DNA from 2 places in the Streptomyces sp. ActVer genome. Region 1 is predicted to be linked to the other one. Evidence: predicted binding sites of a transcription regulator. Region 1 holds the regulator's gene; the other holds the start of a gene.
The links. Region 1 encodes HrcA, which represses chaperone genes, less so after heat shock. Its sites were predicted from a motif close to TTNGCACTCNGNNNNNCNGAGTGCNAA; they were not measured.
Positions count from the first base shown of each region.

Region 2: groL (chaperonin GroEL) is a predicted target of HrcA. The motif match lies at 2,463-2,489, and genes of this name have one in related genera.

Region 1 is NZ_JAPWHT010000538.1:363-6,420, forward strand. It holds gene O3Q52_RS46675 (16S rRNA (uracil(1498)-N(3))-methyltransferase) at 1-579, opposite strand, end outside; gene O3Q52_RS46680 (nitronate monooxygenase) at 576-1,661, opposite strand; gene dnaJ (molecular chaperone DnaJ) at 1,922-3,058, opposite strand; gene hrcA (heat-inducible transcriptional repressor HrcA) at 3,059-4,075, opposite strand; gene O3Q52_RS46695 (MBL fold metallo-hydrolase) at 4,315-5,091, shown strand; gene O3Q52_RS46700 (DUF3097 domain-containing protein) at 5,182-5,985, shown strand.
Region 2 is NZ_JAPWHT010000125.1:6,257-18,938, reverse strand. It holds gene O3Q52_RS21580 (NADH:flavin oxidoreductase) at 1-442, opposite strand, end outside; gene groL (chaperonin GroEL) at 712-2,337, opposite strand; gene O3Q52_RS21570 (cold-shock protein) at 2,673-2,879, opposite strand; gene O3Q52_RS21565 (MoaD/ThiS family protein) at 3,335-3,610, opposite strand; gene thrC (threonine synthase) at 3,771-5,075, opposite strand; SAM riboswitch class I at 5,093-5,250, opposite strand; gene O3Q52_RS21555 (glucosyl-3-phosphoglycerate synthase) at 5,453-6,400, shown strand; gene O3Q52_RS21550 (trehalose-6-phosphate synthase) at 6,647-8,056, shown strand; gene otsB (trehalose-phosphatase) at 8,176-9,030, opposite strand; gene O3Q52_RS21540 (DUF3263 domain-containing protein) at 9,168-9,407, opposite strand; gene O3Q52_RS21535 (extracellular solute-binding protein) at 9,575-10,792, opposite strand; gene O3Q52_RS21530 (ROK family protein) at 11,019-11,999, shown strand; gene nagA (N-acetylglucosamine-6-phosphate deacetylase) at 12,095-12,682, shown strand, end outside.

The sequences.
Region 1 (6,058 bases):
CCGCCCGGAGGAGGGGAGTTCGGCCGTCGCAAGCGGCTCGCTCCCGTACGCCCGGTCCTCATGCAACACCACCCCAAGGTCCGCTTCGGCGAGAAACGCGGCAACCTGCTTGGTCGTCATCGCGTCCGCGACCAGCGGAAACCGCACCCGCCGCGACTGCTTCCCCGCCTCACGCGCGGTGGCCCGCCACTTCCCGAGCGCCTTGAGCCCCCGCTCGCCCTTCCACTGCGTGATGCAGCGGGACGCGGCCCACGGGATGATCTCGTCGACACCGGTCTCCGTCATGGTCTCGACGGCGAGTTCACCGCGGTCGCCCTTGGGGAGGGCCTGGACGACGGTGATACGGGGAGCCGGCTCGGGCTCCTCACGCACCTCGGCGATGTCCGCCACCACGAGCCGGTCCTTGCCCTCGGCCGCCTTGACGACGCCCTCGGCCCAGCGCCCGTGCCCGTCGGTGAGGACGACGTCCTCGCCCGCCCGCAGCCGCTTCACGGACACGGCATGCCGCCCCTCGGGCCCGTCGAGCACGAACTCGGGCCCGCCCGGCACCACGTCCACCACGAACACCGGGGCGGTCAACGGACCGGGCCCCCGCCCGAGTGGGACGACAACGCTGTCTTGGCGGTGGCGAGTTCGGCCGCGAGCACCTCGACCAGTTGCCCGGCGGGCAGCTCGCGCGCGAGCCGGTGGCCCTGTCCGGCCCACAGCGCCATCCCCTGGGCGTCCCCCGCCTTGGCCGCGGCCTTGCGCAGGGGGGAGGTGAGGTGGTGGACCTCGGGGTAGGCGGCGGGCGCGTACGGCCCGTGCTCGCGCATGAAGCGGTTCATCAGACCCCGCGCGGGGCGGCCGGAGAAGGCACGCGTCAACTCCGTACGTACGAAGAGGGGGTTGGTCAGTGCCTGCTTGTGCACGGCGTTGGCGCCGGACTCGGGGGTGGCGAGGAACGCCGTGCCGAGCTGGGCGGCGCTCGCGCCCGCGGCGAGCGCGGCGGCGATCTGGCTGCCGCGCATGATGCCGCCGGCCGCGACGATCGGGATCTGCACGGTCTCGCGGACCTGCGCGATCAGCGAGAGCAGTCCGATGCCGGAGCCGTCGGTCTCCGGGTTGTCCCGGTGGGTGCCCTGGTGACCGCCGGCCTCCACGCCCTGCACGATCACCGCGTCGGCGCCCGCCCACTGCACGGCCTGCGCCTCCTCGGCGGTGGTCGCCGTGACGAGGGTCAGCGTGCCGGCCCGGCTCAGGGAGTCCAGGACGTCACGCGTGGGGCAGCCGAAGTGGAAGGAGACGACCGGTACCGGGTTGTCGAGGAGTACGGCGAGCTTGGCGTCGTATCCGTCGTCGCGTCCGCTGTCGGGGTCGCCCAGTTCGGTCTCGTACCAGGAGGCCTCGCCGGCGAGCTGGTGGGCGTAGACCTCTACCGCGGCCGGGTCGGCGTACTCGGGCTGCGGCATGAACAGGTTCACGCCGAACGGGCGGCTGGTGGCGCCCCGCAACTGCTTGATCTCCTGGTACATGCCGTCGGCCGTTTTGTACCCGGCGGCGAGAAAACCGAGCCCGCCGGCTTCGGACACGGCCGCTGCGAGCTGCGGCACGGAGACGCCGCCCGCCATGGGGGCCTGCACGATCGGGAGTGGGAAGAGATCGGTCAGCGCGGAGGACATGACGGCATGTTGTCACGTCCTCCGTACAAGTCCGAATCCGGCCTTCCCTCGGGCATAAGCCACGGGAATCGGGCCGCGGGGAGAGTTCTTCGCCCCCGCCGCCCCTGCCCTCCCCCACTCTCGGCTTCGCTCGAGCGGGGGGACCCCATCGTCCCTGGGGGCTGCGCCCCCAGCCCCCCGCTCATCGGCCTGAACGGCCTCGTCCTCAAACGCCGGACGGGCTGAAAGTGTCAGCCCGGGCCGACAAATCCTCAGGACCCTCAGCGACCGTTGAACGCGTCCTTCAGCCTGGAGAACAGCCCCTGCTGCCCGGGTTGAAACTGACCCGTGGGCCGCTCCTCCCCCCGAAGCTGCGCGAGTTCGCGCAGCAGCCGTTCCTGCTCGGGATCGAGCTTGCTCGGCGTCATGACCTCGACGTGCACGATGAGATCACCGCGCCCGCCACCGCGAAGGTGCGTGATACCGCGCCCGTGCAACGGAATCGACTGCCCCGACTGCGTGCCGGGACGGATGTCGACCTCCTCCATCCCGTCGAGCGTCTCCAGCGGCACCTTGGTGCCGAGAGAGGCCGCGGTCATCGGGATGGTGACCGTGCAGTGCAGGTCGTCACCGCGCCGCTGGAAGGTGGAGTGCGCGACCTCGTGGATCTCGACGTAGAGGTCACCGGCGGGACCACCACCGGGCCCGACCTCGCCCTCGCCCGCGAGCTGGATCCGCGTGCCGTTGTCGACACCGGCGGGAATCTTCACGGTCAGGGTCCGACGCGAGCGGACCCGCCCGTCACCGGCGCACTCGGGGCACGGCGTCGGAACGACCGTCCCGAACCCCTGGCACTGCGGACACGGCCGGGACGTCATGACCTGGCCCAGGAAGGACCGCGTCACCTGGGACACCTCACCGCGACCGCGGCACATGTCGCAGGTCTGCGCGGAGGTGCCGGGCGCGGCGCCCTCGCCACTGCACGTCGTACACACGACGGCCGTGTCGACCTGGATGTCCTTCGTGGTGCCGAAGGCCGCCTCGTCGAGGTCGATCTCCAGCCGGATCATCGCGTCCTGGCCGCGCCGCGTACGCGACCGCGGGCCCCGCTGCGACGCCGTACCGAAGAAGGCGTCCATGATGTCCGAGAAGTTCCCGAACCCGCCGGCGCCGAAGCCGCCCGCGCCCTGGCCGCCCGCCTGGGACAGCGGGTCACCGCCGAGGTCGTAGACCTGCTTCTTCTGCGGGTCCGACAACACCTCGTAAGCGGCGTTGATCTCCTTGAAGCGCTCTTGCGTCTTCGGGTCGGGATTGACGTCCGGATGCAGCTCGCGTGCGAGCCGCCGGAATGCCTTCTTGATCTCGTCCTGGGACGCGTCGCGGCGCACGCCGAGTACGGCGTAGTAGTCCGTGGCCACTTACGACTCCGCCAGGATCTGTCCTACGTACCGTGCCACCGCTCGTACCGCTCCCATCGTTCCGGGGTAATCCATGCGCGTCGGGCCGACCACGCCAAGTTTTGCTACTGCCTCGCCGCCCGAACCGTAGCCGACCGAGACGACGGACGTGGAGTTGAGTCCCTCATGGGCGTTCTCGTGACCGATCCGTACGGCCATGCCCGAATCATTGACCTCACCAAGGAGTTTGAGGAGAACGACCTGCTCCTCAAGTGCCTCCAGCACCGGACGGATGGTGAGGGGAAAGTCATGTCCGAAGCGGGTCAGATTGGCGGTGCCGCCGATCATCAGCCGCTCCTCGGTCTCCTCGACGAGGGTCTCCATGAGGGTGGAGAGCACCGTCGCGACCGTACCCCGGTCGTCCGACTCGAAGGCGTCGGGGAGATCCTGCACCAGCTGCGGGACGTCCGCGAAACGGCGGCCCGCGATCCGGCTGTTGAGCCGCGCGCGTAGATCCGCCACAGAGGCCTCCCCGAAGGGCGCCGGGCAGTCCACCATGCGCTGCTCGACCCGGCCGGTGTCCGTGATCAGTACGAGCATGACGCGGGCCGGGGCCAGCGACAGCAGCTCCACATGACGCACGGTCGACCGTGTCAGGGACGGGTACTGCACGACGGCGACCTGCCGCGTGAGCTGCGCGAGGAGCCGGACGGTCCGCCCCACGACGTCGTCGAGATCGACGGCGTTGTCGAGGAAGCTGTGGATCGCCCGCCGCTCCGGCGCGGTCATCGGCTTGACGCCCGCGAGTCTGTCGACGAAGAGGCGGTAGCCCTTGTCCGTGGGGATACGGCCCGCGCTGGTGTGCGGCTGGGCGATGTAGCCCTCGTCCTCGAGCACGGCCATGTCGTTACGGACGGTCGCCGGGGAGACGCCCAGCCGGTGGCGCTCCGTGAGCGCCTTGGAACCGACCGGCTCCTCGGTGCCCACGTAGTCCTGGACGATGGCGCGCAGCACTTCGAGCCTGCGTTCACTGAGCATCGCGCACACCTCCAGCTGGTCTTCCCCGCGGTCTTCGATGCGGTCCTCGATCATCCTCGATCGCCTTGCCTGGCACTCAGCGTGCGCGAGTGCCAGCATCCCCGGGCCAAGTGTACGGCCGGTAGGTGCGACCCGGGCAAGGGCGACCCTGCGATGTCACGACGACGTGTACGGGGCTGTCCCGCTCTGTCCCGACTACTGTCCGCGCACTTCACGGGGCGTGGGGCTAGCGTCGGTGCATGAGGGTGACTTGGGAAGAGGCCGGGTGGGAGGAACTGGGTCCGCGGGTGGGGCGCTGCCGGCTTCCGGTGTGGGACTGCACGGCGGGGCTCGTGGTGGGCGAGGGCGCGGCGCTCATGATCGACGCGGGGTCGGGGCTGCGGGAGGGCGCGCGGCTGCGTACGGAGGCGCGGCGGTTGCTCGGGGGCGGGCGGGTCACCCATCTCGCGCTCACCCACCCGCACTTCGATCATGTCTTCGGCGCGGCGGCGTTCGCGGGGGTCGAGGTCTTCGGAGCGGTGGGCCTTGAGCGGGTGCTCGTCGACGGACGGGACGAGTTGCGGGCGGACGCCGAGCGCAACGGCGCCGATCCGGGCGAGGCGGCCGAGGCGGCGGACCTCCTCGTCCGCCCCCGCCATCTCGTCTCCGGCGAGTGGACGCTCGACCTGGGCGGCGGAGTGCAGGTCCTGCTGGCGAACGTGGGCCCCGGCCACACGGGCCACGACCTGGCGGTTCTGGTCCCCGGAAGCCCTGGGTCCCCCGGCGGCCCCGACGGCGCCGACGGGCCCGGGACGGGCTCTCCGGAGATCGTCTTCTGCGGCGACCTCGTCGAGGAGTCCGGCGAACCCCAGGCGGGCCCCGACGCCGTCCCCGCCCGCTGGCCCGCGGCCCTGGACCGGCTGCTGGCCCTCGGGGGCGAGGACGCCGTGTACGTGCCCGGCCACGGGGCGGCGGTCGACGCCGGGTTCGTACGGGCCCAACGGGACGCGCTGGCACGGCGTTTCGGCGTGTCGTAGGGGCTCGTGGGCCGGGTCGCGGAAGGCTCATCGGCGTGTCGCAGGGGGGCTCGGTGCGCCGGGCGGGGACCTTCTCCTATCGTCATCCGAATGCGCCAGTACTCAGCGGACCTGACCCCTCCGTGGAAGAAGCCCAAGCCCGTGCCCGAGGTGGCGGCGGAGCCGGGGCTCGTGGTCGAGGAGCCCGGGACCGGGTTCTGCGGTGCCGTGATCCGTTGCGAGGCGGGGACGGTCACCCTGGAGGACCGCTTCGGCAAGCACCGGGTGTTTCCGCTGGAGCCCCGGGGGTTCCTGCTGGAGGGGCGCGTGGTGACGCTGGTGCGCCCGTCGTCCGCACCCGTACGCCCCAGTCGTACGGCTTCGGGTTCCGTTGCTGTGCCCGGGGCTCGGGCCCGGGTCGCCCGGGCGGGGCGCATCTACGTCGAGGGGCGGCACGACGCGGAACTGGTCGAACGGGTCTGGGGCGACGACCTCCGGATCGAGGGTGTCGTCGTCGAGTACCTGGAGGGCATCGACGATCTGCCCGCCATCGTCGAGGAGTTCGATCCCGGGGCGGATGCGCGGCTCGGGGTGCTGGTCGACCATCTCGTGCCCGGCACGAAGGAGTCGCGGATCGCGGAGGCCGTGACGAGTGAGTACGCGCTTGTCGTGGGGCATCCGTACATCGACGTCTGGGAGGCCGTGAAGCCGGCGTCCGTCGGCATCCCGGGGTGGCCCCGTGTGCCGCGGGGGCAGGACTGGAAGACGGGGGTCTGCCGGGCCCTGGGCTGGCCCGAGAACACGGGTGCCGCGTGGCAGCGGATCCTCGGCTCTGTCCACTCCTACCGGGACCTGGAGCCGGAGCTCCTGGGCCGAGTGGAAGAACTGATCGACTTCGTCACGGCACCGGGGTGAGCGCGGCGGCCGCAGGGCTTTTTTCTCGCCCCCGCCGCCCCTGCCCATTCCCGTCACTTACTCAGGGGCTCCG
Region 2 (12,682 bases), on a different contig from region 1:
TGGCCTTGCCGGTGACCTCGGCGCCTTCCGTGTGGATACCGGACGGGCTGACGGACGGGGCGTCCGCGAACGGCGGCTCACCGGCCCTGCGCACGCTCCCGATGTGCCAGAGCTGCGGCACGATCTTCCCGCCCGCCGCGTGCACGGCCTCGGCGACCTTCGCCCATCCGGCCAGCTGCTCCGCCCCGTGGAAGCGGGGGATGTCGTCGCTCTGCCCGGCCGACTCATGGCCCACGTACGTGCCCTCGGTGACGATCAGGCCGACCCCGGCGGCGGCACGGCGTGCGTAGTACGACGCCACGTCCTCCCCCGGAACACCGCCCGGCGAGAACTGCCGGGTCATCGGCGCCATCGCGATCCGGTTCGGAACGGTCAGTCCGTTGAGGGCGACGGGCCGGGAAAGGATCTCGGCCGCGCGGGAGGCGGAGGGGACGACAGTCACGTAGGGGCTCCTCGTGGGGGTGGAGTGGTCGAGCGGTCGGTCGAGGGATCCACGCGTACGCATCCCAATTGGTATGTGCACACGCATGAACCACTCCAGGCGACAACCACTCCAACCCTCGTCGCATTCCGCCACCCCACCGCCCACCCCTGTGACCCCGGACACGCCCGAGGGCGGCACCCCTGGAATGGGATGCCGCCCTCGTTCGCGTAACGCGAAGTACTGCGTGCTGCGATGAACTACCGAGCCTTGGCTGCTTGCGCAGGGGCTCAGAAGTCCATGTCACCGCCCGGCATGCCGCCCGGAGCGCCGCCGGCGGCGGCCTTCTCCGGCTTGTCGGCGATGACGGCCTCGGTGGTGAGGAACAGCGCGGCGATGGACGCGGCGTTCTGCAGGGCAGAGCGCGTGACCTTCGCCGGGTCGATGATGCCTTCGGCGATCATGTCGACGTACTCACCGGTCGCGGCGTTCAGGCCGTGGCCGACGGGCAGGTTGCGCACCTTCTCGACGATGACGCCGCCTTCGAGACCACCGTTGACGGCGATCTGCTTGAGCGGGGCCTCCAGGGCGAGCTTCACGGCGTTGGCGCCGGTCGCCTCGTCACCCTCCAGGTCCAGCTTCTCGAAGACCGAGGAGGCCTGGAGCAGGGCCACGCCACCACCGGCGACGATGCCCTCCTCGACGGCCGCCTTCGCGTTGCGAACGGCGTCCTCGATGCGGTGCTTGCGCTCCTTGAGCTCGACCTCGGTGGCGGCACCGGCCTTGATGACGGCCACGCCGCCGGCCAGCTTCGCCAGGCGCTCCTGGAGCTTCTCGCGGTCGTAGTCCGAGTCGGAGTTCTCGATCTCGGCACGGATCTGGTTGACGCGACCGGCAACCTGGTCCGCCGAACCCGAGCCGTCGACGATCGTCGTCTCGTCCTTGGTGATGACGATCTTGCGAGCGCGGCCGAGCAGCTCAAGGCCCGTGTTCTCGAGCTTGAGGCCGACCTCCTCGGAGATGACCTCGCCGCCCGTGAGGATGGCGATGTCGTTCAGCATCGCCTTGCGGCGGTCGCCGAAGCCCGGAGCCTTGACGGCGACGGACTTGAAGGTGCCACGGATCTTGTTGACGACCAGGGTCGACAGGGCCTCGCCCTCGACGTCCTCGGCGATGATCAGCAGCGGCTTGCCCGACTGCATGACCTTCTCCAGGAGCGGGAGCAGGTCCTTGACGTTGGCGATCTTCGAGTTCGCGATCAGGATGTAGGGGTCGTCGAGGACGGCCTCCATACGCTCCATGTCGGTGGCGAAGTACGCCGAGATGTAGCCCTTGTCGAAGCGCATACCCTCGGTGAGCTCGAGCTCCAGACCGAAGGTCTGGGACTCCTCGACCGTGATGACGCCTTCCTTGCCGACCTTGTCCATCGCCTCGGCGATGAGCTCGCCGATCTGGGTGTCGGCGGCGGAGATGGAGGCCGTCGAAGCGATCTGCTCCTTGGTCTCGACATCCTTCGCCTGCTCCAGCAGGGCACCGGAGACGGCCTCGACGGCCTTCTCGATACCGCGCTTGAGAGCCATCGGGTTGGCGCCGGCGGCGACGTTGCGAAGGCCCTCGCGGACCAGCGCCTGCGCCAGAACGGTCGCGGTGGTCGTACCGTCACCGGCGACGTCGTCCGTCTTCTTGGCGACTTCCTTGACCAGCTCAGCGCCGATCTTCTCGTACGGGTCCTCGAGCTCGATCTCCTTGGCGATGGAAACACCATCGTTGGTGATCGTGGGGGCGCCCCACTTCTTCTCGAGGACGACGTTGCGACCCTTGGGACCAAGGGTGACCTTGACGGCGTCGGCGAGCTGGTTCATCCCGCGCTCGAGACCGCGCCGTGCCTCCTCGTCGAACGCGATGATCTTGGCCATGTGAAGTGGTCCTCCCGGACTGGGGTGGAATCTCCAGGACCGCGCCCGCGCCCGCGACGGACGGCCTGCCGACCTCGTGGTTCCTTGCCCCACCCGGCCTGCGGGCCTCACCGACCCGGTCCTCGTTATCACTCTCACCTTCAGAGTGCTAACGCCAATGATTAGCACTCGACCCATGCGAGTGCAAGCGGCTCAGGATGATCCGCAGGTGGGAGCAGGTGGGAAGAGAGCGCACGGACGGCGCGTACGGGGTGCGGGCGTGCCGAAGGGCCCGCACCCCGTGGGGTACGAGCCCTTCGGAAGAAGAACGTCGCTGCAGTAAGTCGGCGCGTGCTTCAGCCGGTCGCCAGTCGGACCATGTCCGCCTGCGGCCCCTTCTGGCCTTGCGAGATCTCAAAATCGACCCGCTGACCCTCTTCCAGGGTGCGGTAGCCGTCCATCTGAATCGCGCTGTAGTGGACGAAAACATCCGCACCACCGTCGACCGCGATGAAGCCGTACCCCTTCTCCGCGTTGAACCATTTGACGGTGCCCTGAGCCATGCCTAACTCCCCTATTACTGGCCCTTGCACAGACCCGCACTTCGCGGATCCGGGTCAGACCTCACCCCCCAACGGTTGGGGGTGTGCGCCGGAACGCGTCGACCGCGGCTGAATGTATCCGTCCAACTGCCGTCTGCAACAGGTCAATCCGACGAGAATTCCGGGCACGACCGATCGGGAATATGTGAAGAATTCACGAAGATTCAGGGCAAGTCGGGCCCCATGAATGCCATAAAAGGCTCAAAAAGGCGGGGCACTTTGGCTACTTCTTGTCGGGCTTCGGGCGGGATCTCAATGCGCCCGGCGTGCGGATCGAAGCAGGTTCCCCAACTGTACCGCGCTCAACCATACAGAATTGCCCCTTCCGCTTCTCTCACGGAGGGGGCAATTCGATGAACTCTCGGTGACGGCCGTTACCGAAGGTAATGATCAGCCCTCGGCGCGGCTCCCGACGGTCAGCCGCCGGCGACGGCGGGAATGATCGACACCCCGGCCCCGTCCGGCGTCGCCGTCTCCAGCCCCTGCTCGAAGCGGACGTCGTCGTCGTTCACGTACACGTTGACGAACCGCCGCAGCTGCCCCTGGTCGTCCAGGACCCGGGCGGCGATCCCGGCATGGTTCTTCTCCAGATCGGCGATGACCGCACCAAGAGTCCCACCCTCAGCAGAAACCTCGGCCTTGCCGCCCGTATAGGTGCGCAGGATGGTGGGGATACGAACGTTGACGCTCATGGGGTTAGACCTCCGTCGGAGTGGGCGGCCCCGTCAGGGGCGCGGGGAACTGCGCGGTCTTTGACTTCTGGGGGCGCGGGGAACTGCGCGGTCTTTGTCTTTAGGGGGCGCGGGGAACTGCGCGACCAGCCCCCGCCGGCCCGCAGCGAAGGAACAACGACTAGCCGAGCCCAGCCTCACGGAAGGAATCCAGGTTCGGCCGGATCGTCGCGGTCAGCCCCGTGTCGGAAGCAACCGCGTCCAAGGTCTTCAGACCGTCCCCGGTGTTGAGCACAACAGTGGTCAGACTCGGATCCAGCAGACCGTTCTCGATCAGCTTCTTCGCCACCCCCACCGTCACACCACCGGCGGTCTCCGCAAAGATCCCCTCCGTACGCGCCAGCAACTTGATCGCGTCGACCACCTGCTCGTCGTTCACGTCCTCCACGGCCCCACCCGTACGCCGGGCGATATCGAGAACGTAAGGACCATCCGCCGGGTTTCCGATCGCGAGCGACTTCGCGATCGTGTTCGGCTTCTGCGGCCGTACGACGTCGTGCCCGGCCTTGTACGCCACGGACACCGGCGAACAGCCCTCGGCCTGCGCACCGAAGATCTTGTACGGCTTGTCCTCGACGAGCCCGAGCTTGATCAGCTCCTGCAGACCCTTGTCGATCTTCGTGAGCTGCGAGCCCGAGGCGATGGGCACGACGAGCTGGTCGGGCAGCTGCCAGCCGAGCTGCTCACAGATCTCGTACGCCAGGGTCTTGGAGCCCTCCGCGTAGTACGGCCGCAGGTTGACGTTGACGAAGCCCCAGCCCTCGCCGGCCGGGTCGCCGATCAGCTCGGAGCAGAAACGGTTCACGTCGTCGTAGTTGCCCTCGATGCCGACGAGCTCGCCGCCGTAGACCGCGGCCATGACGACCTTGCCCTGCTCCAGGTCGTGCGGGATGAACACGCAGGACCGGAAGCCGGCGCGCGCGGCGGCGGCGCCCACCGCGCCGGCGAGGTTGCCGGTGGAGGAGCAGGAGAGGGTGGTGAAGCCGAAGGCACGCGCGGCCTCCAGCGCCTGGGCGACGACACGGTCCTTGAAGGAGTGCGTCGGGTTCCCGGAGTCGTCCTTCACGAAGAGCTTGCCGGCGTCGACACCCAGCTCGCGCGCGAGGTTGTCGGCCTGGACGAGCTTGGTCCAGCCGGGGTTGATGTTCGGCTTGTCGGCCACGTCCGCCGGGACGGGCAGCAGCGGCGCGTACCGCCAGATGTTCGCGGGGCCCGCCTCGATCCGCTTGCGGAGCTCTTCGGCGTCGTAGGCCGAGAAGTCGTACGCGATCTCCAGCGGGCCGAAACACTCCTCGCAGGCGAAGACCGGACCGAGCGGGACGCGGTGGCCGCATTCACGGCAGGAAAGCGCGGCGGCCGGTCCGAGGTCGACGGAGTTCGCGGCGGGGGTGGAGTTCGTGGTGCTTGCAACTGTCTGCGCAGCCATGGAGGCGAGGCCCTTTCTCCTCATCTTCCTCACGACGCACTTCGCCGTGAGACGGATTTGGCACCTTCCCGAGCCGGGAGCCTCGCTGCGCTGATCGACGATGATCAGGACGAGACCGGCTGGAGGGTTGCCGGGGCTTCAACGGGCCGTATCCCTCTGCCCCTCTGGATGAGCGGTATTCAGTTGTGGTTCTGGCTCTGGTTTTGGTTGTGCACGCAACGACCCCCGACATGCGATGGTCATCAGCGTTGTTCAAGACTGTAACCGAAGGCCTGGATGGTGGAGAGAGCCGTCCGAACCGCGAGATGACAGTGACGCACCCGACAGTGCCTCGCGCCGGGCACACGCATCCCAATGAACGCAAGGGAGAGCCGCACGTGCTGGAAGACGTCGAGCGCTGGCTGAGCACGCGCTCCTGGTCCGTAGAGGACCGCCCGCTCAAGAATCTCATCGCCGCGAAGCGTGCCACCGGCTCCACGGTGAGTGTCGTACTGCCCGCGCTCAACGAGGAGGAGACCGTCGGCGAGATCGTCGCGATCATCCGCCGTGAGCTGATGACCAGGAAGGTGCCGCTCGTCGACGAGATAGTGGTGATCGACTCGGGTTCGACGGACCGCACCTCCGAGGTCGCCGCCGAGGCGGGCGCCCGCGTCGTGCACCGGGACGAGATCCTGCCCCGAATCCCCGCCGTCCCCGGCAAGGGCGAGGTGCTCTGGCGCTCGCTGCTCGTCACCAGCGGGGACATCGTCGCCTTCGTCGACGCGGACCTGAAGGAGTTCTCGGCGGACTTCGTCTCCGGGATCGTCGGCCCGCTCCTCACCGAACCGGGCGTGGATCTCGTCAAGGCGATGTACGACCGCCCGCTGGGCTCCGCGGCAGGTCAGGGGGGTCGGGTCACCGAGCTCATGGCCCGCCCGCTCCTCAACATGCACTGGCCGCAGCTGGCCGGCTTCGTCCAGCCGCTGGGCGGGGAGTACGCGGCCCGCCGCTCCCTCCTCGAACAGCTCCCGTTCCCCGTCGGGTACGGCGTCGAGCTGGGCATGCTGGTCGACGCGCTGCATCTGGTGGGCCTGGACGCCCTGGCCCAGGTCGACGTCGGCGTCCGCAGACACCGCCACCAGGACGGCCAGGCCCTGGGCCGCATGTCCGCCGCGATCTACCGCACCGCCCAGCTCCGCCTGGCCCGCGGCCACATGATCCGCCCCTCGCTCACCCAGTTCGAACGAGGCGAAAACGGCTTCGAGCCGCGCACGTACTCGGTGGACATGGAGGAGAGGCCGCCGATGGCGGAGATCGAGGAGTACGTGGAACGCAAGGCGGCGTAGCGCTCCGCGGGGTGCGCCGTTGTTGTGTGCGGCGCCGTGAGGGCTGGTCGCGCCCCGCGGCGGAGCCGCAAATGTCACCGCCCCGCGCCCCTTAAAAGCCAAAAGACTGCGCAGTTCCCCGCGCCCCTTGAAGGGGCGCGGGGAACTGCGCGATCAGCCCCCACCGGCCCGCAGCCAACCGACAACCCCGCCCCCACGGCGAGTGGGAACGTTTGAGCGTTTACAGCGGGGGCTAGATTTCGTGTCATGGTCTCCACCCGCGGCACCCACAACATCCTGGTCGCCTCCAATCGCGGCCCGGTCTCGTACACCCAGGACGAGACCGGCACGCTCACGGCCAAGCGCGGCGGAGGCGGCCTGGTCTCCGGCCTCTCCGCGATCGGCCCGGACGCGGGCGCCCTGTGGGTGTGCTCGGCCCTCGGCGACGGCGACCGCGAGGCCGTACGACGCGGCGTGGGCGAAGACGGCGTACGGATGCTGGACATCGACGCCGACACCCACGCCGCCGCGTACAACGACATCGCCAACTCCGTGCTGTGGTTCGTCAACCACCTGCTCTACCAGACTCCGCTGGAGCCGGTCTTCGACAAGGAGTTCCGGCGCCAGTGGGCGGCCTACGAGACGTACAACCACGCCTTCGCCGAGGCGCTGGCCGAGGAGGCGGCGGAGGGCTCGGCCGTCCTCGTGCAGGACTACCACCTGGTCCTCGTCCCGCGGATGCTCCGCGAACTCCGCCCCGACCTGCGGATCGGGCACTTCTCGCACACGCCGTGGGCTCCGCCGGACTACTTCCGGCTGCTGCCGGACGACATCGCGGCGAAGGTGCTCGGCGGAATCCTCGGCGCGGACCGGGCCGCGTTCCTCACCCAGCGGTGGGCGGACGCGTTCACGGACTGCTGTCACGCCGTCCTGGGTCCCGGGATCCCCTCCGGTACGCGGATCGGGGTGCACGGTCTCGGGGCGGACGCGGACTTCCTGCGCGAGCGCTCGCACCGGCCGGACGTGGACGAACGGCTGGCGGTACTGCGCGAGCAGATCGGCACGGCTCCCGACGGCAGCGCCCGTAAGGCGATCGTGCGGGTCGACCGGACCGAGCTGTCCAAGAACATCGTGCGCGGACTGCTGGCGTTCCGGGAGCTGCTGGAGGAGCGGCCGGAGTGGCGCGAGCGGGTGGTGCACGTGGCGTTCGCGTACCCGTCGCGGCAGGACCTCGCGGTCTACCGCGACTACACGGCCGAGGTGCAGAGGGTCGCGGACGAGATCAACTCCCTGTACGGGACGCCCGGTTGGACCCCGATCCTGCTCAACCTCAAGGACGACTTCGCCCGTTCCCTTGCCTCCTACCGGCTGGCGGACGTGGCCCTCGTCAACCCCATCCGGGACGGCATGAACCTCGTCGCCAAGGAGGTGCCGGTCGTGTCGGACGACGGGTGCGTGCTGGTGCTTTCGCGGGAGGCGGGGGCGTACGAGGAGTTGGGCGAGGATGCGGTCGTGGTGAATCCGTACGACGTTTCGGGCACGGCCCGGGCGTTGCACGAGGCGTTGACCATGCCGGCGGGTGAGCGGGCCGAGAGGACGAAGCGGTTGGCTGTGGCCGCGACCGCCTTGCCTCCGGCGCAGTGGTTCTTGGACCAGCTTCAGGCGCTGGACTCGTAGCTCGCCGGCGCGGGGTTGTTCGGACCGTGCGGGTGCGTGGGGGCTGGTCGCGCCCCGCGGCGGAGCCGCAAATGTCACCGCCCCGCGCCCCTAAAAGACTGCGCCGTTCCCCGCGCCCCTTAGTGCGCTAGCTCAGTTGCCAGGGCAGCCAGTAGGCGTACCACTCCCTCCGGGCCGTCCACCACCAGGTCCGCCCGGTCGGACAGTTCTGTCACCTCGTTGCTGCCGCTGCAGACGAGGAGGCCGGGGGTGCCGTCGGAGCGGAGTTTTTCGACGGCGGCGAAGGCGGGGAGGTCGCCGAGGTCGTCGCCGCAGTACATGACCGACTCGGCTCCGACGTCGCGTACGTACTCGCCGAGGGCGACGCCCTTGTCCATGCCCGCCGGGCGCAGTTCCAGCACCATTCTTCCCGGTTCGACGATCAGGCCGTGGCGGGCGGCGAGCTCGGCGAGGGGTTCGCGGAGGGCCTCGAAGGCGGCCTGGGGGTCCTGGGCGCGGCGGGTGTGGACCGCGACCGCCCTGCCCTTCTCCTCGATCCAGGTGCCCTGCCAGGCGCCGATGGCGTCCAGGAACCCGGGGAGTTCGGCGCGGGCCTCGGCGACGCCGGGATGGGGGGCGGGGGCCTGGACCGTGCCGGTGACGGCGTCCCAGCGTTCCGCCCCGTAGTGGCCGAGCACGACGAGGTGCTCCAGGCCCGGGACTCCGGCGAAGCCGCCGTGGCGTACGGCCACGCCGGCCGGCCTTCCGGTGACGACGGCGACGGAGGCGACCTTCGGGGCGAGTGCCGCCAGGGCGGGTACGGCGTCCGGGTGGGCGCGGGCCTGTTCGGGGTCCGGGACGATCGGGGCGAGGGTGCCGTCGAAGTCGAAGGCGAGGACTGCCCTGTCGGGCCGCGCGATGATGGCTTCGAGGCCGTCTCGGCCCGCCGGGGTCACGGGGGTCGGCATCGACGATGACTCGGGGTGACTGGCCATGCTGCGACCTTATCCGCGGGCACCAAGTCTTTCGCCCCCGCCGCCCCTACCCATTCCCGTCCCTTACTCGGGGGCCAGCTCCCGAACCCCCGCTCCTCAGACGCCGGAGGGGCTGGAGTACCGGTGGGTGGGCTGGGTTACTGCTCCCTCTCGGTCCTGCGCACATCCCTCACCCGGCGCAAGCGGTTGATCGTCACCGGGTCGTGGGCCAGGGCCCGCGGCGCGTCCAGGAGGGCGTTCAGGAGCTGGTAGTAGCGGACGGGCGCCAGCCCCAGTTCTTCGCGTATCGCCCGCTCCTTGGCCCCCGGAGTCGCCCACCCCCGCCGCTCCAACGCGAGAACGGCAAGCTCCTGGGGTGTCAGCTCCACGTCTTCCATGCCCAGCACGCTAGCGGAGCCCGGCAAAGGCGCCCCGACAGGGGCGCGGGGAACGGCGCAGTCTTTTAGGGGCGCGGGTAACGGCGCGACCAGCCCTCACCGGCCCGCACCCGACCAACAACCCAGACCAACCAGATCAACCAGATCAACCAGATCAACCAGCGGAGCTAAGACGCGCTCTCCTCCGCGGCAGCAGCCCTCTGCAGCTGCCCCAGGATCGCCGCCGGACTGCCCTTCGGGCCCACGGCCTTGCCTATCTGCTGCTTGATGTCCGCGCTGACGGACGCCCAGGACGTCTTGGCCACGGGATACAACTCGGCATTGGGCAACTCGTCGAGGAAACCGACGAGATCCGCGTCGGACTTGTCCGCGGACATCGCCTCGGACGCCGACGTGGTCACCGGCAGCAGGTCGTACTCGTGAGAGAACCTGAGCACGTTCTTCTCGCTGTAGACGTAGTCGAGGAAGTTCCCGACCTGCTCGGCATGCCCGGGCTGCTTGAACGCCATCATCCAGTCGGCGACGCCCATCGTCGCCTTGGACCGCCCGTTGATCCCGGGCATCGGCACCATGCCGAACTTCACGCCCTTCGCCGCGGCGGCCTGCATCAGCGTGGGGTGACCGTTCAGCATCCCGACCTCGCCGCGCGCGAACGCCGCAAAGGCCTCCGCACGGTTGAGATTCGCGGGCGCGACGGGTCCGGTGAGCCCCTTCTCGACCAGTTTCTCCTTGAGCCAGGTGAAGGTCTCGACGTTCTGCTTGGAGTCGATGCCGTACGACCCGACCGTGTCGGTGTAGCCGTCGCCGCCGCTCAGCAGCCACATCATCGTCTCGGCCTGCGCCTCCTCGGGCCCCAGCGGCAGCGCGTACGGGTACTTCACGCCACGCGACTTGAGGACCTCGGCGTCGGACGCGAGCTGGCTCCAGCTCTGCGGCGGGGTGAGGCCCGCGTCGCTGAAGAGCTTCTTGTTGTAGAAGAGCAGGCGGGTCGAGGAGGCGAACGGCATGCCGTACTGCGTCCGGTCTATCTCGCCGGCCTCGGTGAGCCGGCTCACGAAGTCGGCCTGGGTGTTGATGGAGAGCAGGTCATCGGCCTTGTAGAGCTGCCCCTTCGCGGCGTAGTCGGCGTACGCGCCGATCTGCGCCATGTCGGGTGCGTCACCGTCGGCGACCATCTTCTTGACCTTGGCGTCCACCTCGTTCCACGAGTAGACGCTCACCTCGACCTTGACCCCGGGGTTCTTCGCCTCGTACGCCTTGGTCAGTTCGTCCCAGTACTTCTGGGAGCTGTTCGCCTTGGAGTCGCCGTAGTCGGCCGCCACCAGTCGCAGCGTGACGTCCCCGGACCCGGAGGAACCGCCACAGCCGCCGAGGGCCGCCGTCATGCCCAGCGCGGACACCACCGCGATCAGACCTGTCACTCGCCGCTGCACCGCTGCCGCCCCAACCTTCTCGTCCCGCACTGCCGATTCACACGGCCGGTTCACCCGGCCCGCCCGCACGGCTCGTTCACACGTGCGATCTCATGCTTTCGATTCGCAATTTCGCTCTAAGGTCTACACCACGTGAGTGGACTAGACCTCTCACGGGGTAAGGGGCGACACTGTACCCGTGAGACATGTCATCGCCCTAGACGTGGGCGGCACCGGGATGAAGGCCGCCCTCCTGGGGGCGGTCGACGCCGCGCCCTCCGGGGGGACTCCCCCCGTGCTGCACCGGGCCCGTCGCGCCACGGGCCGGGAGCACGGTCCGGACTCCGTCGTCGAGTCGATCCTCGCCTTCGCCGCCGACCTGCGCGCGCACGGCGAGCGCCACTTCGGCGAGCCCGCGGCAGCCGTCGGGGTCGCCGTGCCCGGCATCGTGGACGCCGACCGCGGCATCGCCGCGTACTCGGCCAACCTCGGCTGGCGCGACGTACCCCTGCGGGACCTGCTCAGCCGGCGGCTGGACGGGATCCCGGTCGCCCTCGGCCACGACGTGCGCACCGGCGGGCTCGCGGAGGGCCGGATCGGCGCGGGCCAGGGCGCGGACCGGTTCCTGTTCGTGCCGCTCGGCACCGGCATCGCGGGCGCGATCGGCATCGACGGCCGAGTTGAGGCGGGCGCGCACGGCTTCGCGGGCGAGATCGGCCACATCGTCGTACGCCCCGGCGGTACCCCCTGCCCGTGCGGCCAGCGCGGCTGTCTGGAGCGGTTCGCGTCCGCCGCGGCGGTCAGCGAGGCCTGGGCCGAGGCGTCCGGCGACCCGGAGGCGGACTCAGTGGACTGCGCGAAGGCCGTCGGGTCCGGGGACCCGCGGGCCCTGGTGGTCTGGCAGGAAGCCGTGGACGCGCTGGCCGACGGGCTCGTCACCGCGCTCACCCTGCTGGACCCGCGAACCCTGATCATCGGTGGCGGTCTCGCCGAGGCCGGGGAAACCTTGTTCACACCGCTACGAGCCGCGGTCGAGCGACGCGTCACCTTCCAGAAACTCCCGTCCATCGTCCCCGCCGCACTGGGGGACACGGCCGGCTGCCTGGGCGCGGGCCTCCTGGCCTGGGACCTGCTGGGCACCCCTTCCCCTTCCAACCCCGCTTCGGAGGTAACCACCTGATGACCACTGAGCGCATCGCCCCTTCAGGGGCGCGGGGCAGTGACATTTGCGGCTCCGCCGCGCGGGCGCGACCAGCCCCCACCGACCCGCACGTAGTGGTCATCGCCGGTGCCAACGTCGTACTTCCCACCGGGACGGTGACCGGCGGCCGCGTGATCGTCGAGGGCACGCGGATCTCCGGGAGCGCTCCCGACAACGCACCCCGCATCGACCTGACAGGTCACTGGCTGGTCCCCGGCTTCGTCGACATGCACAACCACGGCGGCGGCGGAGCCTCCTTCACCTCGGGCACGGTCGAGGAGATCCTCAAGGGCATCCGCACCCACCGTCTGCACGGCACGACGACCCTCGTCGCCTCCACCGTCACCGGCGACATGGACGGTCTCGCCCAGCGCGCCGGACTCCTCTCCGAGCTGGCCGAGCAGGGCGACCTGGCGGGCATCCACTTCGAGGGCCCGTTCATCTCCCCGTGCCGCAAGGGCGCCCACTCCGAGGAGCTGCTGCGCGACCCGGACCCGGCGGAGGTCCGCAAGCTGATCGACGCGGCCCGCGGCCGGGCCAGCATGGTCACGCTCGCCACGGAACTGCCGGGCGGCATCGACTCCGTACGCCTCCTCGCCGAGCACGGCGTCATCGCGGCGATCGGCCACACGGACGCGACGTACGAGCAGACGGTGGAGGCG